Regions from separate parts of the uncultured Parvibaculum sp. genome, predicted to be linked through region 1. Evidence: predicted binding sites of a transcription regulator. Region 1 holds the regulator's gene; each other region holds the start of a gene.

Region 1 (9,719 bases):
ATTCTTGCGGTTGCTGAAGGAAAGTGGCTGTCAGGATATTGTGCTGATCGGCGGAATCAATCGCCCGGATCTGACGAAGATCGGTCTGGATTTTGCCGGCATCAAGCTATTACCGCGCCTGGTTCGCTGGCTGGCACAGGGTGATGATGGTTTGCTTCGGGGCATTGCCGAATATCTCGAAAGGGACCATGGTCTTCGCGTCATCGGGGCGCATGAGGTGGCCGACAGCCTGCTGGCACCGGAAGCGGTGCTGACCAGAGCTGCCCCGGAACCGCAGCATGAAGCCGACATCGACCTCGCGATTCACGCAGCGCTGGATATTGGAGCGCGTGATATCGGACAGGGTGCCGTCGCCTGTCGCGGTGCCGTGCTCGCGTGCGAAGATGCGGCAGGCACCGACGCCATGCTCGCACGGGTGGCAGAAATGGACCCGGCCATGCGCGGTCAGCCGGGCCGGCCGGCCGGAGTTCTTGTCAAGTTGACAAAGCCCGGGCAGGAACGACGTGTCGACATGCCGACAATCGGCGTGAAAACGGTCGAGAACGCTGCAGATGCCGGGCTTGCGGGCATCGCTGTAGAGGCCGGCGGCACTTTGATTGTCGACAGTGAGGCTGTCGCCGCGGCCGCGAATGCCCGCGGCATTTTTGTCGTTGGGTTCGGTGCGCGTCGTATCGCGGATGCACGTCGATGAATGCCACGGACAACGATCTGCACATCATGCTGGTCGCGGGCGAACCCTCGGGCGATGCGCTCGGAGCGGAACTGATGGCCTCTCTGCGCGACATGACGTGCGGAAGGGTTCGCTTTTCGGGAGTCGGCGGCCCGCGCATGAGCGCCGAGGGAATTACCTCGATCTTCCCGATGACGGATATTTCGGTGATGGGGCCACGCGAAATCATTCCGCGCCTGCCGCTCATCTTCAATCGCATCCGTCAGACGGTAAGACATGCTGTGATCGAACGGCCGGATGTCCTGATCGTAATCGACAGCCCAGAGTTTACGCACATGGTAGCTCGGCGCGTTGCCCGGCGCGCGCCGTCTGTTCCGATCATTGATTACGTTCTCCCGAGCGTTTGGGCATGGCGACGCGGCCGCGCACGCGCCATGAGGAAATACATCCGTCGGGTTCTGGCGCTGCTGCCATTCGAGCCGGCCTTTCTTCGAACGGTCGGCGTCGATTGCGTCTATGTCGGTCATCCGGCGATCGATCGCCTGCCGGTGCAGGGTGCGGGCAGGCGCTTTCGGGCGGAGCACGGCCTGCCGGAAGAAGCCCCCCTGTTGTTGGTTCTGCCGGGCAGCCGCCTCAATGAAGTCAAGCATCTGATTGGCATATTCGGCGAGACCGTCACGCGACTGGCAAAGGACGTACCGGGTCTGCAGGTCATTCTTCCAGTGGTGTCGCATGTCCGCGAGCGCGTGGAGGCCGAGGTCGCTGACTGGCCGGTTGCGGTGACGATCGTCGAAGATGAAATGGAAAAACGCGCGGCATTCGATGCGGCAACTGCGGCGCTTGCGGCATCCGGAACCGTGTCATTGGAGCTTGGTCTTGCCCGCGTCCCGATGGTTATCGCCTATCGCGCAGAGGCTGTCGTCGGGTGGTTTGCGCTCAACATTCTGAAGATACCCTCGGTGGTTCTGGTCAATCTCATTCTGGACCGGCCATCGGTGCAGGAATATCTTCAATTCCGGTGTCGTCCGGATGCGCTGGCTGAGGGATTGATTCCATTGCTGCACGATACGCCGGCGCGTGCGCGTGCACTGGCAGATTTGGACGAGCTGCGGGGCCGTATGGGTGTGGGCGGAGAAGCGCCGAGCCGACGGGCCGCGCGTGCCGTTCTCGAAGTACTTGATCTGCCTCCGTCATGAACAAAGGGCGCCTCTTTCGAGGCGCCCCGGATTCTCGAACGGCCATCGCTCAATTATTTTCGTTTTCCAGCCTCGACATAGTTGCGCTGCGGTGCGCCGGTATAGAGCTGCCGCGGACGGCCGATGCGCTGGCCCGGATCTTCGATCATCTCGTTCCATTGCGCGACCCAGCCGACGGTACGCGCCAGGGCGAAGAGAACGGTGAACATCGTCGTCGGGAAGCCCATCGCCTTGAGTGTGATACCCGAATAGAAGTCGATGTTCGGATAGAGCTTCTTCTCGATGAAATACTCGTCGTTGAGGGCGATCCGCTCGAGTTCCAGCGCGACATCCAGCATCGGATCGTCCTTGATCCCGAGGACCTTCAGCACTTCGTGGCAGGTCTGCTGCATGACCCGTGCGCGTGGGTCATAATTCTTGTAGACGCGATGCCCGAAGCCCATCAGACGGAAGGGATCATCCTTGTCCTTCGCCTTCTTGATGTATTCAGGAATGCGATCGACCGTACCGATTTCCTGCAGCATGTTGAGCGCAGCCTCGTTGGCGCCACCATGCGCCGGCCCCCAGAGGCAGGCAATGCCGGCTGCAATGCAGGCGAACGGATTTGCACCCGAGGAGCCTGCAAGACGAACCGTCGAGGTCGAGGCATTCTGTTCGTGATCGGCATGCAGAATGAAGATGCGGTCCATTGCGCGCGCAAGGATGGGATCGACCTTGTAGGTTTCGGCCGGAACCGAGAAGCACATATGGAGGAAATTCTCGGCATAATCGAGATCGTTGCGCGGATAGACGATCGGTTGTCCAGCCGAGTACTTGTAGGCCATCGCAGCGATGGTCGGCATCTTGGCAATCAGACGGCGGCTCGCAATCATGCGCTGCAGCGGATCGTTGATGTCGGTCGAGTCGTGATAGAAGGCCGACAAGGCTCCAACCATACCGCACATGATGGCCATCGGATGGGCATCACGACGGAAGCCACGCAGGAAGAAGGTCATCTGCTCATGCACCATGGTGTGCATGGTGATAGCGCGTTCGAACTCTCGGTACTGCTCTGCATTCGGAAGCTCGCCATTCAGCAGCAGGTAACAGGTCTCGATGAAATTTCCATGATCGGCCAGTTGGTCGATCGGGTAGCCGCGATACAGCAGAATGCCTTCCTCGCCATCGATATAGGTGATGTCGGACTCGCAGCTTGCTGTCGAGGTGAAACCCGGATCGTAGGTGAAGTGACCGCTCTTGCCATAGAGCGACGAGATGTCGACGACGCTCGGGCCAAGCGATCCGCCATAGACAGGAAGTTCGTAGGACTTGCCGTCCACCGAAAGGGTCGCGTTCGAAATCGCGCCGGCCTTGGTTCCGAATTTTGTCATGTCTGCCTGCCTGTCCCTGTCTGTCTGCCCGGACCGCCTTGATCTCGTGGTGGGCCGGTCCGTGTGTTGAATACCATATTTGTTTGGGCCGTCACCCTGCTGAAGGCAGGGATCAGGCGGCCTGATCCCTGATCCGGCCGAGCGCTTCGTCCCTGCCAAGTGTTGCGAGTACGTCGAAAATGGGCGGAGAGACCGAACTTCCGGTCACAGCTGCGCGCAGAGGTTGCGCGACCTTGCCGAGTTTCAGATTTTCGTCTTCGGCGAAACCGCGCACGGTAGCCTCGATATCGCCAACCGCCCAGTCGTTCCGAACTTCGAGCCGGTCAAGCAGACGCTTCAGCAAGGCGCGCGCCTCGCCGTCAAGAAGCTGCGACGCCTTGTCGTCGAGGACGATGGGCCGCTGGGCCCGCAGGAATGCCGCACCCTGGCCGATTTCCAGCAGCGTCTTGGCCCGCTCTTTCAGACCGGGCATGGCGGCGATCAGCTTGGCCCGCAGGGCGGCATCGTTCGCCCAGCCTTCAAGCCGCTGCATCAGGGCAATGGTATCGTCGGCAAGCCGGATATCGTCGGCCTCGCGGATATAGTGGCCGTTCAGATTCTCAAGCTTGGCGAAATCGAAGCGGGCCGGTGAGCGGCCGATGCTTTCGAGGTTGAACCATTCGATGGCCTGCTCGGTCGAAAAAATTTCGTCGTCGCCATGGCTCCACCCGAGGCGGACCAGATAGTTGCGCATGGCCTCCGGCAGATACCCCATATCGCGATAGGCTTCGGCACCAAGTGCCCCATGGCGCTTCGAAAGCTTCGCGCCGTCGGGTCCGTGGATCAGCGGCACATGGGCGAATTCCGGCACCTGCCACTCAAGGGCCGCATAAATCTGGCTCTGGCGCCCGGCATTGGTCAGATGATCGTCACCGCGAACAATATGGGTGATGCCCATATCGTGATCGTCCACCACAACGGAGAGGTTGTAGGTCGGGGTGCCATCGCTTCGCAGAATGATGAGATCGTCCAGTTGATCATTCGGGAAGCGGACATCACCCATCACCTTGTCGCGCACCATGGTTTCGCCTTCGTCGGGCGAACGAAACCGGATGACGGGTTTGATGTCTGAAGGCGCATCGGAAGGGTCGCGGTCGCGCCAGCGGCCATCATAGCGCACGGGCCGACCCTCGGCGCGAGCCTTCTCGCGCATTTCGTCGAGTTCCTGGGGGCTGGCATAGCAGTAATAGGCCTTGCCCTGCTTCAGAAGCTCGTTGGCCACATCGACATGACGGGCCTGGCGGGAAAATTGATGAACGACCTCGCCGTCCCAGTCGAGCCCGAGCCAGCGCAGGCCTTCGAAAATGGCCGCAACGGCCGGCTCGGTCGAGCGCTGCCGGTCGGTATCCTCGATGCGCAGCAGGAATTGTCCCTGGTGATGGCGCGCAAAAAGCCAATTGAACAAGGCCGTGCGCGCACCCCCGATATGCAGATAGCCGGTCGGCGAGGGTGCGAAGCGGGTAATGACTGTCTTCTTTTCGCTCATCATCTCCTGCGATCCGGCTTCGCGGCCGCGCGGCTAGGCAATTCCGGTAAATGTTGGCAAGCTTCGACCCGGAAACTGGGGCGCGAGGCCTTGGGGTCCGCTGCGGGCAGGGGGATTTCTAGCACATTGCGGCAACGCAGCGTAAGCCCGAAACGCGCTCCCCCGTCCCGCTTCATGGCGGAGCGAAAACGCCTTTGTTCCCGGTGTCTTGGAGCGGCCTTTTAAGGCTGGCTGTCGCCTGTTTTCCTTACCAGGGAGGACGGATTGGTGCTTTCAGGGTGGCACAGTAGCAGGCAATGGCCCTGGACCAGCGGGATCGGGTTTGCCGGCGGCAGAGCCGGACCGGCTTCATGGCTGCGGGCCTGCATGGTTGCGGACGGCGACCGGATGTTTCTCTGGACACCGGTTCTGCTCGCCACGGGGGTGGCGGCCTATTTCGCGGTCGGTTTCGAGCCATCGCCGATGATCCTCTGGGCGCTTGCGGCGGTCCTGACCGGCGGGTATGTCGCACTTCGCCAGCGAGGGCTGCTGGCGCCCCTCACGGCGGGCCTGCTTTGCCTGGCACTCGGCCTTGCCGCCGCCTCGTTACGCACGCATCTGGTTGCCGGACCGGTCCTCGATAAACCCCTGGCCGGTCAACTGGTCGGACGGGTTGATGCGGTTGAGGAGACCGACACCGGTGGACGCATCGCCATCATTGCACCGCGATCCTTTGCAGGATTGCCCGCCAACCGTTTGCCGAGGCGGGTCCGTGTCAACATTCGGCTGAAGGATATGATGATCGAGCCGGGTGCTGTGGTGCGGCTTCGGGCACGACTGATGCCGCCGCCGGAACCGGTCATGCCGGGCGGCTTCGACTATGCGCGACAGGTCTGGTTCGAAGGCCTGGGCGGCGTCGGCTTTGCGTTCACGGCGCCGGAACAGGTGGAGCCGCCGGACGGCGCGGCGGCGATGCTGGCCGACATGCGCACGCGTATCGGTGCCCGCATCCGCGAGGTGATCGGCGGCACGGCGGGCGCAGTGTCGGCCGCACTGGTGACCGGCGAGCGCGCGGCGATCCCGAAGGCCGCAGCCGCCGACCTCCGCGCGGCGGGTCTGGCGCATGTGCTTGCCATATCCGGCCTGCACATGATGCTTTTCGGCGGTTCGGTCTTCTGGCTGGTGCGCGCCGGTCTCGCACTGGTGCCACGCCTGGCGCTCAGCTATCCGATCAAGAAATGGGCGGCGGCGGTCGCGCTTGTCGGGGCGACCTTCTATCTGGCGATTTCAGGTGCTGCCATCGCGACGCAGCGGGCATGGATCATGATCACGCTGATGTTCGTCGCCATCATGCTCGACCGGCCGGCGCTCAGCCTGCGCAATGTGGCGCTGGCCGCAATCGTCATTCTGCTCTGGCGGCCGGAGAGCCTGCTTGGCGCAAGTTTCCAGATGTCGTTCGCCGCCGTCGTGGCGCTGATCGCCTTCTATGAAAGCGAAACCGTGCGCCGGCTGACATCGAGCCCGAACCGACTTGGACTGGAAAACCTGCCGCGCCGAATCGGGGCCTATGCGCTCGGCCTCGCCTTCACCAGCATCGTCGCAGGCGCCGCGACCGGTGCCATCGGGGCCTTTCACTTCAATCGTGTCGCGGTCTATGGCCTTGCCGGCAATATGGCGGCCATGCCGCTGGTCGGCATCGTGGTGATGCCGATGGCGTTGCTGGCGCTGCTGCTGATGCCTTTCGGTCTCGATGCGCCGGCCCTTTGGGTGATGGGCGCCGGAGTCGATGGCATGCTGCGCGTCGCCCATGAGGTTGCAAGCTGGGAGGGGGCCGACAGTTTCGTTGCCGACGCGCCGTTTCTTGCCCTGTTGCTGCTGGTCTTCGGCGGACTCTGGTTGGCCCTTTGGCGCGAGAGCTGGCGCTATCTGGGGCTGGCGCCAATGCTGCTCGGCTTCGCGCTCTGGGGAGCCACGCCAAGGCCCGACGTGCTGATCGATCGCGATGCCGCGCTTCTTGCCGTTCGTGCCACGGATGGCAGACTGGTGCTGGCTGCCGCCCGTCCTGCCTATACGGCCGAACAATGGCTTCGGCATGATGGCGACAACCGCACGCCCGGCGAGGCTGCGCGTTCGCCCGACATGAACTGCGATGCCGATGGCTGTGTCTATCGTCAGGCCGGCCGTCCGATCGTTGCCTTTGCCTCGACTCTGGAAGGTGCGATCGACGATTGCACGCTCGCCGACATTGTCATTGCCAAAGTGCCGATCCCGCCCCGTATCCGGCGGTCATGCGGTGCGGAACTCGTTCTGGATTACTTCGATTTGTGGCGGGGCGGCGCAACGACACTGACCTTCGGCACCGATGGCGGCATCGATATCGCCACAGCGCGGCAGATGCGCGGCGCCCGTCCCTGGGTGCAGCGCCAGTTCGCAAACCGGAATCAGTAGCGGCGCAGCAGCCCGACAAGCTTGCCCTGAACCTTGACGCGGTCGGGACCGAAGATGCGCGTTTCATAGGCGGGGTTGGCCGCTTCGAGCGCGATCGACGCGCCTTTGCGGCGCAGCCGTTTCAGCGTTGCCTCATAGCCGTCGACCAGCGCGACCACGATGTCGCCGCTCGCCGCCGTATCGCAGCGCTGGATCAGTACCGTATCGCCGTCGAGAATGCCGGCCTCGATCATCGAATCGCCCTTGACCTCGAGCGCATAGTGCTCGCCGCTGCCGAGCAGGTTGAGCGGAACGCTGACCTGATGGCTTTCTTCCTGCAGCGCTTCGATCGGCGTGCCGGCGGCGATGCGGCCCATCACCGACAGCGTCATCGTCTCCTCGGCATTGCGCGCCGGCGCAAGGTCGCGGCTGGTTGCCTTGGCCCGGCCGCCGCCTTCGATGACGCTGGGCGAGAAACCCTTGCCGCGCATGGTGGCGAGGCTCGGCGAGGCGGATTCGGGGAGCTTGAGAATTTCGAGTGCGCGGGCCCGATGCGCCAGACGGCGGATGAAGCCGCGTTCCTCGAGCGCCGTGATCAGGCGATGAATGCCGGACTTGGAGCGCAGGTCCAGCGCTTCCTTCATTTCGTCGAAACTGGGTGAGACGCCGCTCTCCTTGATCCGCTCATGGATGAACATCAGCAGTTCGTGTTGCTTGCGTGTCAGCATCGATTGCAGCCTCTCCCCATGTTCGCGGGACACCCAGGGCACCTCGGGAACAAAACAAAAACGACATGAAACGTTCTAGTTTGGTTCTCAATGGCCTGTCAAGCGCAATTGTGGATAAGTCAGGCGCGCAGCGGCAAAACCGTAACGGTTTCACCGGCTTGCGCGGCGGGCGCGCCAACCGGCCGGATCACCAGACAGCCCGCGCGGGCGAGGACCGAGAGCATCGAACTGTCCTGCGTTTCGAAGGGCGTGGCGACCGGAAGCTCGTCTGGAACATGGTCGAGCGCGGCGCGGATATAGTCCTCGCGCGCGCCGTTTGCGGGGAGCGCCCGGCCAAGCCGCGCCTGCGCGGTGTGGAGTGCGCTGTCGCCGGCCTGCATCCGCGCAATGGCGGGACGGAGAAACAGCGTCGCACAGACAAAGGCCGACACCGGATTGCCGGGCAGACCGAGCATCGGCAAATCGCCGAGCCTGCCGAACATCAGCGGCTTGCCGGGACGCATCGCGATCTTCCAGAAATCGATGTCGAGGCCCGCGGGAGCGAGGGCCCGCTGGACGAGATCATGTTCGCCGACCGAGGCGCCGCCGAGCGTCACCAGCATGTCGGCATCGGCCGCGCGCGCGGCGACGGCGCGAATATCGTCTTCGTCGTCGCGGGCAATGCCGAGGTCGAGCGGTATGCCGCCGGCTTCGGCAACCAGCGCAGCGAGCCCGGCGTTGTTGGCGGAGACGATCTGGTTCGGTCCGGGTTCGGTTCCCGGCGGCACGAGTTCGTCGCCAGTCGAGAAGAAGGCGATGACGGGGCGTTTGTGAACGGCGAGCGTCGGCAGGTTCATCGCCGCGGCGAAGGCAATGTCGGCGGATGAAAGTTTGCGCCCGACGGGAAGGCCGGCATCGCCGGTCCGGAAGTCGAGACCGGTAACGCGCACATGCTGGCCGCGCGCGCCCGCTTCGTTGACGACAACGACGTCGCCGTCGCGCGCCGTGTCCTCTTGAATGACAATGCTGTCGGTGCCATTCGGCAGCGGTGCGCCGGTGAAGATGCGCACCGCCTCTCCCTTGCCGACAGTGCCGTCGTGAAAACCGCCGGCGGGAACTTCGCCGACGATACGCAACCGGGCAGGGATCTGCGTCACATCATCGGCGCGCACGGCATATCCATCCATCGCCGAGAGATCGGCCGGCGGCTGCGTGCGGCGGGCAATCGCTTCTTCCGCCAGCACACGGCCGAGCGCGTCGGACAGCGCAACCGTTTCACTGCCGGTGATCGAAAGCGCGGCGAAAATGCGCGTCCGCGCCTCATCGACAGCAAGAAGAGGTTGTTGTCCCATCTGCTATTTCGCCTTGTAGTCGCCCGACTTGCCGCCGGACTTGGCGGTCAGCCGGATGTCGCCGATCGTCATCGCCTTGTCGACGGCCTTGGCCATGTCGTAAAGCGTCAGGCAGGCGACGCTGACGGCGGTCAGCGCTTCCATCTCGACGCCGGTCTGCCCGGTCACTTTCACAGTCGCCACGACTTCGACCGATGAATTGTTCGTATCCGGACGAAGATCGACTTCGACTTTCGCAATCGCCAGCGGGTGGCAGAGCGGAATGAGATCGGCTGTGCGCTTGGCCGCCATGATGCCGGCCAGTCGCGCCACTTCGAGCGCATTGCCCTTCTTCAGCCCGTCTTCGAGAATGAGCTTCAGCGTCGCAGGCTTCATCGTCACGCGGCCTTTGGCGGTCGCGCTGCGCGAGGTGGCGGGCTTGGCCGAAACGTCCACCATGCGCGCGGCACCCTTTGAATCAAGATGCGTCAGCTTCGGTTTCTTCGCCATCGTC
Region 2 (9,719 bases), on a different contig from region 1:
TCGGCAGAAGCGACAATCAGCGCGCGCATCAGGTCGGTCGCATAATTGTCATGTGTGCCCTGCAGCACGGCGGCGATGCGCTCGAGCCCCATACCCGTGTCGATCGAGGGTCTGGGCAGGTCGAGACGCCTGCCATCGGCCTGCTGATCATACTGCATGAAGACGAGATTCCAGATCTCGATGAAACGGTCGCCGTCCTCATCGGGACTGCCGGGCGGACCGCCCGGAATCCTGTCGCCATGATCGAAAAATATCTCGGAACAGGGGCCGCAGGGGCCCGTGTCACCCATCGACCAGAAATTGTCCGAAGTGCCGATCCGGATGATGCGGCTCTCGGGCAAACCGGCAATCTTGCGCCAGAGACCGAAGGCCTCGTCATCGTCGGCATAGACGGTCGCCATCAGCCGCTCTTTCGGCAGGCCGAATTCCCTCGTCACCAGCGTCCATGCGAACTCGATCGCTTCGGCCTTGAAATAGTCCCCGAAGGAGAAATTGCCGAGCATCTCGAAGAAGGTGTGATGCCGCGCCGTGTAGCCGACATTGTCGAGGTCGTTGTGCTTGCCGCCCGCCCGCACGCATTTCTGCGACGATGCCGCGCGCACATAGGGACGCTTTTCCTGACCTGTGAAGACATTCTTGAACGGCACCATACCCGCATTGGTGAAGAGCAGCGTCGGATCGTTGTTGGGCACGAGCGGGCCCGAAGCCACGACCTCATGGCCCTGCGCACGGAAAAACTCCAGGTACTTCGTTCTGATCTCGTTGAGGCCGGCCATGATCTTGCTCGTCTCGCGTACGGGCTCCGGGGCACAGGAGCGTCACGCGGCCGGAGCCGCCCATCCGCCCGTTTATCCCCCGATTATCCGGAAAAATACAGTGCCCCAGCTTTTACCTGTCGCCCCGTCGACTGTCCAGAAAGCCACCGGAACCAGTCTCGCGAAGGCTGGCGGGGACCCCGCCCCCAAAATGAAAACGGCGCCGGAGGGTACCCGGCGCCGCTTCGGCTCTCATCAGGAACCATGAGATATGGGGTCAGGCGCTGGCTTCCAGATCGCCATCCTCGTCATCGCGGCCGGGCTCGATTTCCATGATCTGCTCGGCAATCAGGCCGGCATTCTGGCGGATGGAGGCTTCGATTTCGGCCGCCATGTCGGGATTGTCCCTGAGAAACTGCTTGGCGTTCTCGCGGCCCTGCCCGATGCGCTGGCTGTTATAGGAAAACCAGGAACCGGATTTCTCGACAATGCCGGCCTTGACTCCGAGATCGACGAGCTCGCCCATCTTCGAGATGCCCTCGCCATACATGATGTCGAACTCGACCTGCTTGAAGGGTGGCGCCACCTTGTTCTTGACGACCTTGACGCGGGTCTGGTTGCCGACCACTTCGTCGCGTTCCTTGATCGCGCCGATGCGGCGGATATCGAGCCGGACGGACGCATAGAATTTCAGCGCATTGCCGCCGGTGGTGGTTTCGGGGCTGCCGAACATCACGCCGATCTTCATGCGGATCTGGTTGATGAAAATGACCATCGTGTTCGATTTGGAAATCGAGGCGGTGAGCTTCCGAAGCGCCTGGCTCATCAGCCGCGCCTGAAGACCGGGCAGGCTGTCGCCCATTTCACCTTCGAGCTCGGCCTTGGGCGTCAGCGCCGCCACCGAGTCGACCACCAGCACATCGACGGCACTCGACCGCACCAGCGTGTCGGCGATCTCGAGCGCCTGCTCGCCGGTATCGGGCTGGGAAATCAGGAGTTCGTCGAGCTGCACACCGAGCTTGCGGGCGTAAATCGGGTCGAGCGCATGTTCGGCGTCGATAAAGGCGCAGACGCCGCCCTTCTTCTGGGCCTCGGCAATGGTCTGCAGCGCCAGCGTGGTCTTGCCGGAGGATTCCGGACCGTAGATTTCGATGACCCGCCCGCGCGGCAAGCCGCCGATTCCGAGCGCAATGTCGAGGCCGAGCGACCCGGTCGAAATCGCCTCGATCTCGACCACCTGCTCGTTCTTGCCGAGGCGCATGATGGAGCCCTTGCCGAACGACCGCTCGATCTGGCTCAGTGCGGCGTCCAGCGCCTTTTTCTTGTCGCTATCGTCTTTCACGAGGCTCACAACATTCTTCGACATCACCGGTTTCCCCTTATTCCATTGCCCGCCGAGTCGTGCAATGCGGTTAATGTACCGGTTTTGTTCTTGTTGGCAATCGAATTTTTAAATACCTGAATTTATTAGGAAATCAGATTCATGTTCGTGGGAAGTTCCAGTTTTTCCACCACGGAACATCGACGGCCGCCGCCGCTCCGAGCCCGGACCGCTTACCCACCCGACACGACGCCCGACCGGCTGCGGTCCCAGGCATCCGTCCAGTCGTGAATCGTCGCCCCTTCCGCCTCCAGGATCGGACGCATCTCATCGAAGGCGCGACCGATGCGGTAGAAGGGAATGCGCGGAAAGAGATGATGGATGAGGTGATAGGTCTGATACATGTCGAGCATCGTGACCAGCCGATGAATGGCGCGGGGCAAGAGAAAAACGCTGGTGTCCTTGTAGCGTTCCCGCGCCAGATGTGGCCGGTGCGGCAGATAATTGAAGATCAGCCCGATCAGCGCCACGTTGAGGAACGTCGGGAAAATCCACAGCATCAGGATTTCATAGGCGAAGCCATAGACGAAGCCCAGCGCCACCAGCGTCCAGGCAATCAGGTGATGCGAGGCTGCAATGAAATAGGGCCGGCGCTGCACCGGGTCCTTCCACATGCCGAACTTTGTCATCAGGAAGACGTAATGCGGCGTCTGCGTAAGGAACCGCAGGATCAACAGCAGCGGGTTGCGCCCAGCGCACCATGTGTCGGGATCGCGTTCGAAATCGTTGGTATAGCGATGATGCACGAGATGCATCACGTCATAGCCGCGATAGGGGATCAGCGTCGCGATGCCGCCGACCCAGGCCAAGCCGTCATTGAGCCACTTGAAACGCTTGTCGTCACCCGAGATCGCCTCGTGCAGCCCTTCATGAACGGCCATGAACTGCATCAGAAGCAGATAGGCATTGACGAGCATGGCCGCCCACATCGGCCACAGGCCGGCCAGCGCCGCCGAGGTCGACAGCGCAAGACCCGTCAGCGAGCCGAGCACCATCAGAACGGTCGGCCAGGCCACATGGCCCATATGCCGGCGCGCAATGGCCAGCGCTGCGCGGTGATTCTCCGCGCCGCTGCCGACGGGCCGTGAACTGCCCGGCTCGAGGGAATTGAGATCAGCCGACATGCGGTATACCACCCCGGACCACATTAACTCGGCCGAAGGCTAACCGCTCAGTTAATGCAAGGCCAGTGCGAAGGCGCATCACGGAGCCTTCATCACTTCCTTGACGGCCGCAGCCAGCTGCTTCAGCGAGAAGGGTTTCGGCAGGAAGTGGAACTCCTGCGCCGGATCGAGGCTCTTGGCAAAAGCGTCCTCCGCATAGCCCGAGACGAAAATGATCGGCGTCCCCGGAAGCTTGTGCTTCAACTCCTTGGCCATGGTCGGTCCGTCCATGTTGGGCATCACGACGTCCGAGACCACCAGATCGATTCGTCCGTCATAAGCGTCAACAACCGCAAGCGCCGCCTCGCCGCTTTCAGCCTGAAGCACTTCATAGCCTCGTGTCGCCAGCGCGCGCGCAGCAAAGGTGCGCACGGCATCCTCGTCCTCGACCAGCAGGATCGTGCCCTTGCCGGTGAGATCGGACGGCTCCGGCGGCGCGGCGGCCAGCGAGATTTCCTCCTGCTTTCGATCGGCAGCCGTCTCGACATAGCGCGGCAGGTAGATGCGGAAGGTCGTACCCTTGCCGACTGTCGAATAGGGAAAAATGAAGCCGCCGGTCTGCTTGACGATGCCGTAGACCGTCGAGAGACCGAGGCCGGTTCCCTTGGACGGATCCTTGGTCGTGTAGAAGGGTTCGAAAATCTTGCCGAGATTTTCCTTCGGAATGCCATGCCCTGTATCGGCAACCTCGATCAGCACATATTCGCCATGCGGCATCAGCGCGTGATCCAGCGCCCGGCTGTCGGCTTCCGAGACATTGGCGGTCCGGATGGTGAGGCGCCCGCCTTCGTCCGGCATCGCATCCCGCGCATTGACAGCAAGATTGATGACGACCTGTTCCAGCTGGTTCTGGTCGACCTTGACGAGACCGAGATCGCGGCCATGCACGATCTTGAGCTCAACTTTTTCAGTCAGCAGCCGCGCCAGCAGGTTCTGCAGTTCAGCCAGCGCATCGGTCAACGAAAGAACCTTGGGCCGCAGCGTCTGGCGCCGCGAGAAGGCCAGAAGCTGGCGCGTCAGATTGGCGGCGCGATTGGCGTTCTGCTTGATCTGAACGACATCGGCAAAGGACGGATCGCCAGCCTGGTGCCGCGCCAGCAGCAGATCGCAGAAGCCAATGATCGCCGTCAGCAGGTTGTTGAAGTCATGCGCCACGCCGCCCGCAAGCTGGCCGACGGCCTGCATCTTCTGCGACTGCGCAAACTGGATCTCGAGCGTCTTCTGTTCGGTGGCGTCGATCAGGTAAACGACCAGGGACGCACCCTCGCCGGCATCGACGCGTGCCGCATAAATCTGGCCGACCCGTTCGGTGTTGCGCGCAAGGCGGATATCGACCGGCGCGCCGGACAGGCGGCCCGACCGCACACCTTCCAGCAATTCCTCGACAGCGCGGCGGTCGTCCTCGGCAACAAGGTCGGCAATCCGGATGCCGCGTTCGACTCCGGCACCCACATAGCCGACAAAAGCGCTGTTGGCGTTGTCGATCCTGCCTTCCTGATCGACCATCGCGATGCCGATCGGCGCATTGTTGAAGAAACGCGCAAAGCGCATCTCGGCGTCCCGCGCTGTCACCTCGGCCTTGTCGCCCGTCGTCCGATTGAGGACCAGCGCGAAGATGCGGTCCGGGCGGGCGCCAACACCGGCAAGCCGACTCGGCATGACGCGCACCGGCACAGCACGCCCTTCCGGTCCCTTGAGATCGAGGTCGAACGGCGCCATCTCACCGTCCCGGCCGCTATCCGTTTCCGTCAACGCCGGCGCTTCGCCCAGCACCAGATCGGCAAGTGTAAGCCCGCGTTCTGTCACCCGCGCGGGCTCGACATCGAGCCATTTCCCGAGCGTCGGATTGAGATAGACAATACGCCCACTGTTGGCATCGGCCGCAAAGAAGCCAACCGGCGCGTGTTCGAGATAGGCAAGCGAGCGACGATGAGTGCGCTCCGCAGATTCCGCGCGATCACGCTCCGCCGTCAGGTCGCGGAACATCCACACCGCCCCGCCATCGGCACCGCTCAGCGGCCGAACCACAACTTTGTAGAAGCGCTCGATACCGCCCGGCGTCACAATCCGGATATCCTCGTCGGCGGCAAAGCCCGTCCGGGCGGCCTGCGCAAGGCGGAAGGCGGTCTCCGCCATGTCGCCCCGCCCCGCCAGAAGCCGTTCCAGCGGCACCGGACGGTCGAGATCGAAGCTGCCTGTCATCATCCGGTAGGCTTCATTGGCAAACAATACCGCGCCGCGCCGGTCCGTCGCATAACAGGGATCGGGAAGCGCATTCAGCGCTTCGGCTGCCGCCAGCGGCGAGCGGCTCATGGCATCGGCCACGCCGCCGGAAAAGCTGAAGAGAACGGCAGCGGCGATTGCCAGCAGGCCGAAAGCGGTCAGCGCACCCGAAAGGCCGAAAGCATGGACGCCGGCGGCGTCGAGCAGCATCGTGGCAACGCCGATCCCGACACCCCCGATTACGATCCATCGCCGGGCCGGCAGCGTCCAGCCAGCCTCGCCCCCTGCCGTTTCCGTACCGGCGGCCGGATTGTCTATCGTGTCGGCATAATCGGCCGGCGTTTCGGCCATTTGCAGCTCCAGCATGGTTCTGTTGGTATGTCCGCCGCATGGCACGGCACAACGCCGGCCCGAATCACTTCCGGCCGCGTCCGCCGCTCATCTTAGCCTTAAGCCGCATCACATAGCCAATCACCTCCGCGACCGCCTTGTAGTGATCCGGATCGATTTCGTGATCGATCTCGACGGTCGCATAGAGCGCCCGGGCGAGCGGCGGATTTTCGATGACCGGCACATCATGCTCCTGACCGACTTCGCGGATGCGGAAGGCAACCGCGTCGACGCCCTTGGCAACGCAGGTCGGGGCGCCCATGCCCTGCTCGTATTTGAGCGCCACGGCGTAATGGGTCGGGTTGGTGATGATGACGGTGGCGGTCGGCACAGCGGCCATCATGCGCTTGCGGCCGCGTTCGACGCGAATCTGGCGCAACTTGGCCTTGACCGTCGGATCGCCTTCCATCTGCTTGTACTCGTCCTTGACCTCCTGAACGGTCATGCGCTGCTTTTTCATCCATTGCAGCCGCTCGAACAGATAATCGAGCGCTGCCACGACGGTCATGACGGCAATCACGCCGGCAAACATCTTCAGCGCCAGTTCGCGCACCAGCGGCAACAGCTGGGCGATTTCCCAGGTCATCATCAACACCAGCCGGTCGCGTTCCGGCCAGACGATCAGGGTGGCAACGACGCCGACAACGCTGAGCTTGACGATACCCTTGGCGAGGTTCATCAGGCTTTTTGCACCAAAAAGACGCTTCATCCCTTCTTTCGGCGAAATCTTGGACAGCTTGGGTTTCATGCGATCGGCCGTGAAGACCGGCGCATGCTGGATGACATTCCCGATCAGCGCAGCAAGGATCAGGACCGACAAGGGCGCCAACAGAACACTGAACATCGTGCCGCCGACATCGAGCCAGATCTTGCGCAGGTGATCTGCATCCATCGGGATGGCTTCGGGTTGCGAAATGAAGATCTTCAGCGTGCCCGAGAGCGAGGTCGCCGTCCCGGTTCCCATTAACGCCAGTGCGACGGCAGCGCCGAGCATCACGAACCAGGTGCTGATCTCCTGACTCTTGACGACATCGCCCTTCTTCTGGGCTTCTTCAAGTTTTCGGTGTGTTGGTTCTTCTGTTTTTTCTGAATCGTCATGTTCGGACATGGGCGCGTTCCACCTAGCCGACGAACATGGAAAGGGTCTGCTCGAACTCCTGCAGGAACCACGTCATCATGGCGCCCAGAAGCAGCATCAGCAGAATCAGCCCGAGACCGATATTGGCGGGCATCGCAATGAAGAAGATCTGAATCTGCGGCATCAGCCGCGAGAGGATGCCAATTCCCAGATAGAAGATCAGGCCGAACACCAGGAAGGGCGCCGCGAGCTGCAACCCCAGACGAAACGCGCCGGACATGATCTTGACGACCATCTGCGTGAAATCGCCGATCGGCATGGCAGCGCCGGGACGAAAGATTTCGTAGCTGTCGCGCATCGCGGCGATCAGCAGATGATCGAGGCCGGTCGCAAAGATCAGTGTAATCGCCAGCAGCGACAGGAAATTGGCGATCATCACGCCCTGCATGCCCTGCGTTGGATCGACATTCTGTGCAAAGGCGAGGCTCATCTGCAACGCAATGATATTGCCGGCGACATGAAGCGCGCTCATGACGAGCCGCGCAGCACTGCCTATGAAGAGCCCGACAACGATTTCGTGAAGCACCATGAAAACCAGCGACGGAACGGTTTCAGGCAGCGTGCCGTAACTGTCCGCGACAAGCGGCATCATGATCAGGGACAGAAGCAGCGCCATGATCAGACGTGCCTGCGCCGGAATGGTCGCCTCGCCGAGCGCCGGCATCAGCATCAACATGGCCGCGACACGCGAGAAGACCAGCAGGAAGATGAAAGCGGTTTGCGGCAGGTAGTCGATGGTGATCATGATGTCGGTCCCGGCGCCGTCAGCCCGAGACGATCTTCTGCGCGATCAGGCTCATGAACCCACCGAGCGAAGACCCCATGAATGGCAGCGCGACCAGCAGTGTGACGAAGATCGCAAGAATCTTCGGCACGAAGACCAGGGTCATTTCCTGCACCTGCGTCAGCGCCTGGAGCAGAGCGATCACGAGACCGACCGCCAGCGCGACGATCATCAGGGGCGCCGCCAGCAGCAGCAACACATAGATCGACTGCCGCGCAAGATCGAGAATTTCCGGTCCACTCATTATTTGGCTACGCCCCTGCCCGCCCCAGATTGCCGCCGATCGTCAGATCGGCATGCGCATGATTTCCTGATAGGCCGTGATCACCTTGTCGCGGACGGTCACCACCGTCTGCAAGGTTGCCTCTGCCTCGGCCACAGCCGTCACGACATCGACGATATTACCCTCGCGTCCCGCCGTGATCGCGGCGACCTTCTGTTCGCTGCCCTTGGCCGTACCGACAGCCTCGTCCAGTGCCTGCTTCAGCACATCGCCGAAGCCGCCGCCCTCCTTGACGCCGCCGGCCGGCGGCGTCGGCATGCCGGCGCCGGCGGCTCGGGCATAGGCATTGAGGGCAACAGAGGCAGGTATGCTCATTTGCGTCTAGCTCCCCTTCACTTCCGCAGGATATCGATGGTCTGCGAGATCATGCGGCGCGATGCCTGGATGAGATTGAGATTGGCTTCGTAGCTGCGTTGCGCCTCGCGCATGTCCATTGCTTCCACCATGCCGTTGACATTGGGCATCTTGACGTAGCCGTTCTCGTCGGCACCGGGATGGCCCGGCATGTATTTGAGCTTGAATTCGGCCTGGTCCAGCACCGGCCGGCCGAGCGACACGACATGCGTGCCGATTTCGCGGTCCAGTTTCTGCTGGAATGTCGGAATGCGCCGCTGATAGGGATCGCCGCCGGGGATGCGCGCGGCCGAGTCCGTGTTGGCGATATTCTCGGCGATGATGCGCATGCGCCCGCTCTGGGCCTTCAGCCCGGAAGCCGCAACCATCATCGACTTGATAAGATCCATGGCGCTCATGTCGAATACGTCCCTTCGGGCTCAGACGCCTACGAGCGGCCGAGCGCAATCCTGATCAGACCGAGGCTCTTGGAGTAGAGTCCGGTCACTGCCTGATAGTCCATCTGCGTCTCGGCAACCTTGATCATCTGCTCTTCGAGCACCACCGAGTTGCCGCCCGGCGTCGTTTCGAAATCCGGCTGCTTGACGATCTGTCCGCCCGTCGCCTGCCCCGGGCGCAAGCCGTTTCCGGCACCGGCCGCCGGACTGCCGATATGCAGGGCCTGCGTCGCCACAGGCGCCAGCACCGGTCCGCTGCGCTTCACCATTGCGCCGAAATCGAGCGCCTTGAGGTCGCGCGCCGTATAGCCGGGCGTATCGGCATTGGCGACGTTCTGCGCCAGCACTTCCTGACGCTGGGTCAGCCATTGCATGCGCTGCTTCATCATCTCGATGATCGGGAGGGTGCCGATTGTCATAGCCGCGTGCCCATCAATCGGTCTGTCGCGCGCCCTTTTCTCGGCGCAATCGGGACCGTTTCCGAAGCCACGCATTCCTTGGCGGCAAGCCGAGTTTTGCCGTCGAGAGTTAAGATCGTGCTAACGCGGCAAAATAGTCCTGGTGACTTCAGAATTGGCTAACCAGACAAGGCCTTGCATTCCCTCGCCCTTAACCCGGCATTAAGCCTGACGCGGCAAATTCTTCCCATGACAGGCCGGCCGGACAGGCTGCCCTCGTGTGGGGAATGCGCAGAATGGAACTCTCCGAGATATTGCGGTTTGCAGCTGCACTCGTCTTCATCATCGGCCTGATCGGGCTTTGCGCCCTTGTCGCGCGCCGGCTGGGTTTTGCCGCCGGCGGCGTTACGGCG
Region 3 (9,719 bases), on a different contig from region 1:
TCCCCGAAGGCGCGATCCGGCGCGGCGACATGGCCGAACTGATCGGTCCCAATATCAGCGTGGACGAGGTCGGCCGCAGGGCGCAGACCATCGGCTACGAGATTCTCACCAGCCTCGGGCGGCGATACATGCGGCGCTATGTATCCGACGCCGGAGGCGCGAGCCAAGAGCCCGGGGGGCAGGTTTGAATTTCCTTGCGATTATCGGCCGCGTGGTGCTGGCGCTGCTCGGCGAAATCGGCCGGCTGGCGCTGTTCGTCTGGCAGGCCGTCAGCCATGTCGTGCGGCCGCCCTTCTTCTGGCGGCTGACCGCGCAGCAGATGATGCGGATCGGCTATTTCTCGCTGCCGGTGGTGGCGCTGACCGCCTTCTTCACCGGCGGCGCGCTGGCCTTGCAGATCTATTACGGCGGCAACGAATTCAATTCGGAATCGATCGTCGCGACCATCGTCGCGCTCGGCATCACGCGGGAACTCGGGCCGGTGCTGGGCGGGCTGATGGTGGCGGGCCGGGTGTCGGCGGCGATCGCGGCCGAACTCGGCACGATGCGGGTCACCGAACAGATCGACGCGCTGACCACGCTGTCGACAAACCCCTACAAATATCTGGTGGTGCCGCGCGTCGTCGCCGCCGTCGTCACGCTGCCGATCCTGGTCTTCGTGGCCGACATCATCGGCATCATGGGCGGCTTCGTGGTCGGCACGCAGTCGCTCGACTTCAATGCCGGCGTCTATATCAAGAACACGGCCGACTTCCTGAAGTTCGACGACGTGATGTCGGGCCTGATCAAGGCCGGCGTGTTCGGCTTCATCATCGCGGCGATGGGCTGTTTCCACGGCTTCCATTCGAAGGGCGGCGCGCAGGGCGTCGGCCGGGCGACGACCAATGCGGTGGTCAGCGCCTCGATCCTCATTCTGGCGGCGAACTACGTGATGACGTCGCTGCTGTTCGCGAATTGAGGGGCCGGAGATGAGCAACGCCAAGATCGAACTCAGGAACGTCCACAAGCGCTTCGGCTCGAAGGTGGTGCTGGACGGCATCAATCTGACGGTGCCGAAAGGCCAGTCGATGGTCGTGATCGGCGGCTCGGGCACGGGCAAGTCGGTGATGATCAAATGCGTGCTCGGGATCATCCGGCCCGACCGCGGCGAGATCTTCGTCGACGGCAAGAACGTGCTGAAGATGGACCAGAGCGCGCGCGAGCAGGTGCTGCGGAAGTTCGGCATGCTGTTCCAGGGCGGGGCGCTGTTCGACAGTCTCAGCGTCTGGGAGAATGTCGCCTTCGGCCTGATCCAGGGGCGGCGGATGAAGCGCAAGGAAGCCCGCGACATCGCCATCGAGAAGCTGGCCAAGGTGGGGCTCGACGCGGCGGTCGGCGAGCTCTATCCGGCCGAGCTGTCGGGCGGCATGCAGAAGCGCGTCGGGCTGGCGCGCGCCATCGCCGTCGATCCGGAGATCATCTTCTTCGACGAGCCGACGACCGGGCTCGATCCGATCACCGCCGACGTCATCAACCAGCTGATCGTCGACCGGGTCAAGGAACTGGGCGCGACGACACTTTCGATCACGCATGACATGGCGAGCGTCCGGAAGATCGCCGACCGGGTGGCGATGATCTACAAGGGCAAGATCATCTGGGACGGGCCTTGCGCCGAGATCGACAAGAGCGGCAACGAATATGTCGACCAGTTCATTCACGGCCGCGCCGAAGGGCCGATCGGCATGGATGTGATGAAGCCCTAGAGTCGCTCGCCGTTTCACGGAAACGACGAGCGACTTCAGGTTATTATTGTGTTGCGTTTTCGAACCGCAAAACCGGTCGCCACTTTTGCTGAAAACGCTCCAACCCCCACCCGAACGGCTTCGCCGTTCGACCTCCCCGCAAGGGGGAGGTGGAGACAATCGCATGGCCAAGGCATCGCGCAATTTCGTCTGCCAGTCCTGCGGCGCGGCGTCGCCGCGCTGGTCGGGACGCTGCGAGGCCTGCGGCGAATGGAACACCATCGTCGAGGAGGCCGGCGCGACGGGCGGGATCGGCGCGGGGCCGGCCAAGGCCGGCGGGCGCGCCAAGGGCCGGCGGATCGAACTGGTGGCGATGAGCGGCGAGACCGCCGATCCGCCGCGTCATGTCACCGGCATGGCCGAGTTCGACCGGGTGACCGGTGGCGGCCTGGTGCCCGGCTCTGCGGTGCTGATCGGCGGCGATCCGGGGATCGGCAAGTCGACGCTGCTCTTGCAGGCGATGGCAGCGCTGGCGCTGAAGGGCGGCGCGGCCGTCTATATCTCGGGCGAAGAGGCGATCGCGCAGGTCCGGATGCGGGCGCGGCGGCTCGGGCTCGGCGAGGCGCCGGTGCAGCTCGGTGCCGAGACCAATCTCAAGGACATTCTCGGCACGCTGGAAAGCGGGACGGCGCCCGATGTCGTCGTCATCGACTCGATCCAGACCATGTGGACCGAGGCGCTCGATTCGGCGCCGGGCACGGTCGCCCAGGTGCGCGCCTCGGCGCAGGAGCTGGTGCGCTTCGCCAAGCGGCACGGGACGGCCGTCATTCTCGTCGGGCATGTGACCAAGGAAGGCCAGATCGCCGGGCCGCGCGTCGTCGAGCACATGGTCGATGCGGTGATCTATTTCGAGGGCGAACGCGGGCATCAGTTCCGCATTCTCCGGGCGGTGAAAAACCGCTTCGGCCCGGCCAACGAGATCGGCGTCTTCGAGATGGGCGAAAAGGGGCTGGCCGAAGTGCCCAACCCGTCGGCCCTGTTTCTCGGCGAGCGCGACGGCGAGACCAGCGGCTCGGCGGTGTTTGCCGGGATCGAGGGGACGCGGCCGGTGCTGGTCGAGATCCAGGCGCTGGTCGCCAAGAGCGCGCTGGGGACGCCGCGCCGGGCCGTGGTGGGCTGGGATGGCGGGCGGCTGTCGATGGTGCTGGCGGTGCTGGAGGCGCGTTGCGGGCTCTCCCTGGCCGGCCAGGACGTCTATCTCAACGTCGCCGGCGGTCTCAGGATCAACGAGCCGGCGGCCGATCTGGCCGTGGCGGCGGCGCTGATCTCCTCGGTGACCGGGCAGCCGCTGCCGCCCGATTGCGTGATTTTCGGCGAAATCAGCCTGTCGGGGGCGGTGCGCCCGGTCAATCAGATGGAAGCGCGGCTGAAAGAGGCCGAAAAGCTCGGTTTTTCGCGCGCCATCCTGCCCGCAATGGCGGCCCGCAGCCGGCCCGGCGCCGGCCTCGCCTTCACCGAAATTTCGGACCTTCAGGGTCTAATCGCCCATCTGGCGACCGCATCGGGCGCCAAACGGCGCGGCGGCGAAATGTGATAGGCTTGTGTCCCAAAACGGGAGAGTGATTTGACGCTGTTCGACCTGATCGTCATCGGTATTCTGCTGGTTTCGAGTGTGCTGGCGCTGTTGCGCGGTTTCACCAACGAGATGCTGTCGATCGTCGCCTGGGTGGCCGGCGCGCTGGCGGCGCTCTGGCTGTTCCCCTATGTCGCGCCGTTTTTCGCCAAGGTCATCACCTCGCCCTGGCTGGCGGCCGTGGCGGCCGCACTGACGATCTTCCTGGCCGGCTATCTGCTGGTCGCGGCGCTGACCGCGCGCTGGTCGGGGGCGCTGATGGATATTCACGACCGGGCCTCGCTGCTGGACCGGACGCTGGGTTTCCTGTTCGGGCTGGCCCGGGGCCTGCTGATCGTCACCATCGCCTATCTGTTTTTCGTCTGGCTGGTGCCCGATCCGAAGGATCATCCCGACTGGATCCGCGAGGCACAATTCCGGCCGACCATCGAAAGCACCGCCGGCCTGTTGTTCGCGCTGGCGCCGACCAATGAGCGGCCGGCCGCGACGGCGCCCGCGCCGGTCCCCGCCCCGGCGCCGCAGGTCCAGCCGGCGCCGCGCGACGAACCGGTCAATTCAGACGCTGACAGGGCCAATGGGCCGGGGTATAACCCGTCCGAACGGAGGGGGCTCGACCGACTTTTCGAGAGCACGACCGGGGAGTGAGAGCCGACCCAGCGGGCGATCCGATCTCTTTCGGTGCGCCCTGTTCTTCCGGAGGCCAGCGCGGAGTCCCGTCGATGCCCGAGCAGATGCAGCTCCCCTTTTCGTTCCTTGCCCCCCAATCCGCGGCGCCCGCGGTCCCCTTCCTCACCGATGACGCGTTGATGGAGGACCGGCCGCGCGAGGAATGCGGCGTGTTCGGCGTGTTCGGCCATCCCGACGCCGCAGCACTGACCGCACTCGGCCTCCATGCGCTGCAGCATCGCGGCCAGGAGGCGGCCGGCATCGTCGCCTATGATGGCGAGCATTTTCATTCGGAACGGCGTATCGGCCTTGTCGGCGACCATTTCTCTTCCGCCAAGGTGGTCGGGCGCCTCAAAGGCGATATGGCAATCGGTCATACGCGTTATTCGACGACGGGCGAGACGGTGCTCAGGAATGTGCAGCCGCTGTTCGCCGATCTTTACGGCGGCGGCTTCGCGGTGGCGCATAACGGCAACCTGACCAACGCCATCACGCTGCGCAACGAGCTGGTGCGCGGCGGCGCCATCTTCCAGTCGACATCGGATAGCGAGACCATTCTGCAGCTGGTGGCGCAGAGCCGGAAGCCGCGTCTGATGGAACGCTTCGTCGATGCGCTCGGCCAGATTCAGGGCGCCTACGCGCTGGTGGCGCTGACCAACAAGAAGCTGATCGGGGCACGCGATCCGCTCGGCATCCGGCCGATCATTCTGGGAAAGCTGGCGGGTGCGCCGATCCTCTGTTCGGAGACGGTGGCGCTCGACATCATCGGCGCCGAGTTCGTGCGCGAGATCGAGCCCGGCGAAATCGTCATCGCGACCAAGGACGGCATCGAGTCGATCCGCCCCTTTCCACCGCAGCAGGTGCGGCCCTGCGTCTTCGAGTATATCTACTTCGCACGCCCCGACAGCATTGTCGGCGGCAAGAGCGTCTACAATGTGCGCAAGCGGCTCGGCCAGGAACTGGCGCGCGAATCGCGCATCGAGGCCGATGTCGTGATCCCGGTGCCGGATTCAGGCGTGCCGGCGGCAATCGGCTATGCGGCGGAGTCGGGCATTCCCTTCGAACTCGGCATCATCCGAAACCACTATGTGGGGCGAACCTTCATCGAGCCGACGCAACATATCCGCCAGCTCGGCGTGAAGCTGAAACACAATGCCAACCGCGCGATCGTCGAAGGCAAGCGCATCGTGCTGGTGGATGACAGCGTGGTGCGCGGCACGACATCGGTCAAGATCGTCAAGATGATGTACGAGGCGGGCGCGCGCGAAGTGCATATGCGCATCGCCAGCCCGCCGATCACGCATCCGGATTTCTACGGCATCGATACGCCGGAGCGGCAGCAGCTTCTGGCCGCCAATTACGATCTCGAAGGCATGCGCGCCTATATCGGGGTCGACAGCCTCGCCTTCATCTCCGTCGACGGGCTCTATCGCGCCATGGGCTTTGCCCGCCGCGACCCGGAACACCCGCAGCTGACGGATCATTGTTTCACCGGCGACTATCCGACACCGCTTCTCGACCGCGACGGCGAGCAGCGGACGACGCAATTGTCGTTGCTCGCCGAAATAGCCTGAGTATTCAAGAATCATGAGTGGACGTTTGCAGGACCGCCTGGCGGTGATCACCGGCGCCTCGCGCGGCATCGGACGCGCGGTGGCGCTGGGCATGGCGGCCGAAGGCGCGCATGTCGTTCTCGTCGCGCGCACGGTTGGCGGGCTCGAGGAGGTCGACGACGAAATCCGCAAAGTGGGCGGCAAGGCGACGCTTGTGCCGCTCGATCTCACCGATCTTGCCGGCATCGACCGGCTGGGCGCGACGATCTTCGAGCGCTGGGGAAAGCTCGACATTCTGGTGGGCAATGCCGGTTCGCTGGGCACGCTGTCGCCGCTCAGCCATCTCGAACCGAAGGACTGGGACAAGACGCTGGCGATCAACGTGACGGCCAACTACCGGATGATCCGTTCCTTCGAACCGCTGCTGAAGCGTTCGGATGCCGGCCGCGCCGTCTTCGTGACCTCCGGTGCGGCCCAGAAGTGCCAGCCCTATTGGGGCGTCTATTCGGTGACCAAGGCCGCGCTCGATGCGATGGTGAAGACCTGGGCGGCGGAACTGGCCAAGACCAGCGTGCGCGCCAACCTGCTCTCACCCGGCCCGACGCGCACCGCGATGCGCAAGAAGGCAATGCCCGGCGAGGATCCGACCATGCTGACGAAACCCGCCGATCTCGTGCCGCTGTTCATCGAAATGTCGATGCCGGACTATGCGAAGAACGGCGAGATCGTGCGCTACGAGAAGGCGAAGAGCTGACGCCGCGACACGACAGCTACTTCTTCTTGGCGTAAGGGTTCTTGCCCTTTCGCATGAAGAGGCGGATCGGGACACCGGGAAGATCGAAGGTTTCGCGCAGGGCGTTGACCAGGTAGCGGCGATAGGAGGTCGGCACCTCGTCGGCGCGGCTCGAGAAAACAGCGAAAGTGGGCGGACGCGATTTCACTTGCGACATGTACTTCAGATTGACCGGGCGGCCCTTGGCCGCCGGCGGCTGATGGCGGGCGACGGTCTGTTCCAGCCAGCGGTTGAGCTTCGCCGTCGAGACACGCGCGTTCCAGAGCATGTGCACGCGTTCGATGGCCGGCATCAGCCGGTCGGTACCACGGCCGGTCAGGGCCGAGAGCGTGACAATCGGTACGCCGCGAATCTGGGGCAGCAGGCGCTCCAGCTCTTCCTTCAGCATGCGGAGTGTCGTTTGCGTATCCGCCACCGTGTCCCACTTGTTGACGGCAATCAGCAGGCCGCGGCCTTCCTGTTCAACCAGATCGGCAATATGCAGGTCCTGCCGCTCGAAGGGCTGGCTGGCGTCGAGCACGACGACAACGACTTCGGCGAAGCGGATGGCGCGCAGCGTGTCGGCGACGGACAGCTTTTCGAGCTTGGCGACGACGCGGGCGCGGCGGCGCATGCCGGCCGTGTCCCAGAGCTTGACGCGACGTCCGCGCCAGAGCCATTCGATACCGATCGAGTCGCGGGTGATGCCGGCCTCGGGGCCGGTCAGCATACGGTCCTCGCCCAGCAGCTGGTTGACCAGCGTCGACTTGCCAACATTGGGGCGGCCAACCATCGCAATGCGCAGGGGCGCCTCGAGATCGGGCTCATAGGGGGCGTCGGGATCGAAACCTTCGGCCTCGTCGTCGGCCAGCGCATCTTCGAGCGCCTGCTCCTCGTCGTTTTCGGCAAAGCCGTCGGCGAAGGCGGCCAGCGCGTCATAGAGATCGCTCAGGCCCTCGCCATGCTCGGCCGAAAGCGGCAGCGGCGCGCCGAGGCCGAGCTCATAGGCCTCCATACGGCCAGCCTGCCCCGCCCCGCCCTCGCATTTGTTGGCGGCCAGAATGACCGGAGTCGGCGACTTGCGCAGGATCTGCGCAAAACGCTTGTCGAGCGGGGTGACGCCGGCGCGCGCGTCGATCAGCAGCAGGCAGACATCGGCCTCGGCAATCGCCTGATCGGTGCCACGGCGCATACGCGCCTCGAGGCTGTCGCCGGTTGCCTCTTCGAGACCCGCGGTGTCGACGATCTTGAAGGTGAGATCGCCGAGATGCGCCTCGCCCTCGCGCCGGTCTCGGGTGACGCCCGGCGTATCGTCCACCAATGCGAGCTTCTTGCCCACCAGCCGATTGAACAGCGTGGACTTGCCGACATTGGGCCGACCGACAATGGCGACCGTGAATGACACGTCAATCAGCCTTTCTCATGGCCGGACCAGATGTCCGGGCCATATCCGCAAACGCGCGCTTTGCTATCGCAAGGCGACCAGTGTTGCGTTGCTCGTCAGTACATACACCGTTCCATCGGCCACGATCGGCGGGATCAGCGTCCCGGACGGCAGCGGAATTCGGTTGTCGATCTCGCCGGTGGCGGGCGACACCACCAGCGCTTCCTTTTCCGACGACACCATGAACAGGCGATCGCTGATCAGGATCGGGCCGCTCCATTCGATATTGCCGGTGCGCTTGTCGGGATTCTTGTAGCGCGGCAAGGGCGAAATCCAGCGGATGCGCCCATCGCGGCGCGAGATCGCCAGCAGCTCCTGCGAATTGGTGATGAGGAAGATGAATTCACCAGCAACCCAAGGCGTCTGCACGCTGCCGATATCGCGCGTCCAGACGCGCTCGCCGGTGCGCAGATCGATCGAGACCATGCGGCCCGAATGGCTGACGGCAATGACGCGGTCGCGATCGATCACAGGGCGGCCGGCAATGTCGTTGAGTTCGCTCAGGGAGGTCACGTTGCCGGTCCGGGTCAAGGAATCGCTCCAGACCGGCGTTCCGTTCTCGATGCGCAAGGCGACCAGTTCACCCGAGGAATAGGGCGCGATCACGACGCTGCCCGACACGGCGGGGCTGGTGGAGGTCAGAATGCCGGCACTTTCGACAATGCCCCGATGACGCCAGACGACTTCGCCGGTGTCCTGAGAGAGGCAGATCATCTGATTGTCGGCGGTGACGGCGAAAACGCGGCCACCCGTCGCCGTGGGTGCGGCGCGGAAGGGATCACCCACCGTCTGCACCCAGAGTTCGGCCCCGCTGGCGGGGTCGAGTGCATGCACGGTTCCGAAGCCGGTGGTCACGAAAAGCTTGCCATTGTCCCAGGCGACGCCGCCGCCACGCGCTTCGGCGGCGCTTTCATTGTCGGGCACCAGCGAAACGTCCCAGATCGACCGGCCGGACTGCCGCTCGAAGGCGCGGACACTGCCGCGGGCATCGAGCACGAAAATCCGATCGGCGGCAATGACCGGAACCGCGACAAGCCGCGCGGCGCCCGAGGAACCAGAGCCGGCATTGACCGACCAGACGCGTTCGAGCGTGCCCGGCGCCACAAGATGATAGGGGGCATTTTCCGGCACGCCGCCCGGCTGCGGCCAATCCGTGTTGGCACGAGCGGACGGCAGAAACACGGGTGTGTCGGCAACGGCCGCATCGACTTCCAGCGCGGCGCCCAGTTCCATCACCGAGAGACGCTCGCCCGGCAAGACCGTCTGGTCGTCAGAGGTGAAGACATCCGTCACCGTGTCGCAGCCCGCAAGCCCGGTCATCGCGAGACCCAGAAGTGCGAGGCGAAGCGTGTTGCCACGCTGGGCCCGGAGGGCGAGTGCTTTCGAGCCGGCCAACGTCAATTCCGCCGTCATCTGCGATTACTCCGTCTCTTCCTGAGCGTCCGGTCCCTGTTCGACCGATTCTTCTTCTGCTTCTGCCGGTTCCGGTGCGGATGCCGCCTGTTCGGCGGCGCGCGACAAATGCGGCGCCGCCAGCGCCTGCAACACATGCGCGCGATCGCGCAGGGCGGCCGGGCTTGCCGCATTGTCGATGATCGCCTGAGCGTTCCGGTTCACGTCCTGCCAGGCGCCTGCCCGGGCCGCCGAGAGCGCCAGCAATTCCAGCGCATTCTCGCGCCAGGGCGAGGCCGAGGCGACCAGCGGCTGGAGGCGCAGCTTCATGTCGTCGTAGCTTGCCTCGTCGACCAGAATGAAGGCTGCCTTGATGCGCGCCATGCCGCGCATCATTTCGGGTGCGCCGGATTGAGCCGCAACGCCCTCATAGGCTGCAAGCGCCGCAGCACGATCGCCAGCATCGAGCAATGCGGCCGCTTCACGCAGACGGGCCAGCGTCTGATAGCCACCGGGTGCTTCTGCCGCCAATTCGCCG

What was found. Region 1 encodes LexA, which represses DNA repair genes until DNA is damaged. Its sites were predicted from a motif close to TGTTCNNNNTGTGTTCNG; they were not measured.
Region 2: the regulator LexA is predicted to act here: its motif matches at 2,172-2,189, upstream of recA (recombinase RecA).
Region 3: the regulator LexA is predicted to act here: its motif matches at 1,781-1,798, upstream of radA (DNA repair protein RadA).

Annotation. Positions count from the first base shown of each region.
Region 1 covers NZ_CAXBIB010000001.1:103,676-113,394, forward strand. The annotation lists gene lpxI (UDP-2,3-diacylglucosamine diphosphatase LpxI) at 1-691, shown strand, start outside; gene lpxB (lipid-A-disaccharide synthase) at 688-1,866, shown strand; gene gltA (citrate synthase) at 1,920-3,236, opposite strand; gene gltX (glutamate--tRNA ligase) at 3,349-4,761, opposite strand; gene AAC071_RS00500 (ComEC/Rec2 family competence protein) at 5,149-7,188, shown strand; gene lexA (transcriptional repressor LexA) at 7,182-7,895, opposite strand; gene glp (gephyrin-like molybdotransferase Glp) at 8,015-9,226, opposite strand; gene moaC (cyclic pyranopterin monophosphate synthase MoaC) at 9,230-9,715, opposite strand; gene AAC071_RS00520 (GNAT family N-acetyltransferase) at 9,718-9,719, opposite strand, start outside.
Region 2 covers NZ_CAXBIB010000009.1:99,072-108,790, reverse strand. The annotation lists gene alaS (alanine--tRNA ligase) at 1-776, opposite strand, end outside; gene recA (recombinase RecA) at 1,033-2,121, opposite strand; gene AAC071_RS09125 (fatty acid desaturase) at 2,310-3,260, opposite strand; gene AAC071_RS09120 (ATP-binding protein) at 3,339-5,873, opposite strand; gene flhB (flagellar biosynthesis protein FlhB) at 5,938-7,020, opposite strand; gene fliR (flagellar biosynthetic protein FliR) at 7,034-7,795, opposite strand; gene fliQ (flagellar biosynthesis protein FliQ) at 7,815-8,078, opposite strand; gene fliE (flagellar hook-basal body complex protein FliE) at 8,121-8,432, opposite strand; gene flgC (flagellar basal body rod protein FlgC) at 8,450-8,860, opposite strand; gene AAC071_RS09090 (flagellar basal body protein) at 8,899-9,327, opposite strand; gene AAC071_RS09085 (flagellar biosynthetic protein FliO) at 9,603-9,719, shown strand, end outside.
Region 3 covers NZ_CAXBIB010000002.1:87,590-97,308, forward strand. The annotation lists gene alr (alanine racemase) at 1-188, shown strand, start outside; gene AAC071_RS02080 (ABC transporter permease) at 185-958, shown strand; gene AAC071_RS02085 (ABC transporter ATP-binding protein) at 969-1,742, shown strand; gene radA (DNA repair protein RadA) at 1,906-3,315, shown strand; gene AAC071_RS02095 (CvpA family protein) at 3,346-3,999, shown strand; gene purF (amidophosphoribosyltransferase) at 4,161-5,594, shown strand; gene AAC071_RS02105 (SDR family NAD(P)-dependent oxidoreductase) at 5,608-6,327, shown strand; gene der (ribosome biogenesis GTPase Der) at 6,344-7,750, opposite strand; gene AAC071_RS02115 (PQQ-binding-like beta-propeller repeat protein) at 7,814-9,202, opposite strand; gene AAC071_RS02120 (tetratricopeptide repeat protein) at 9,209-9,719, opposite strand, start outside.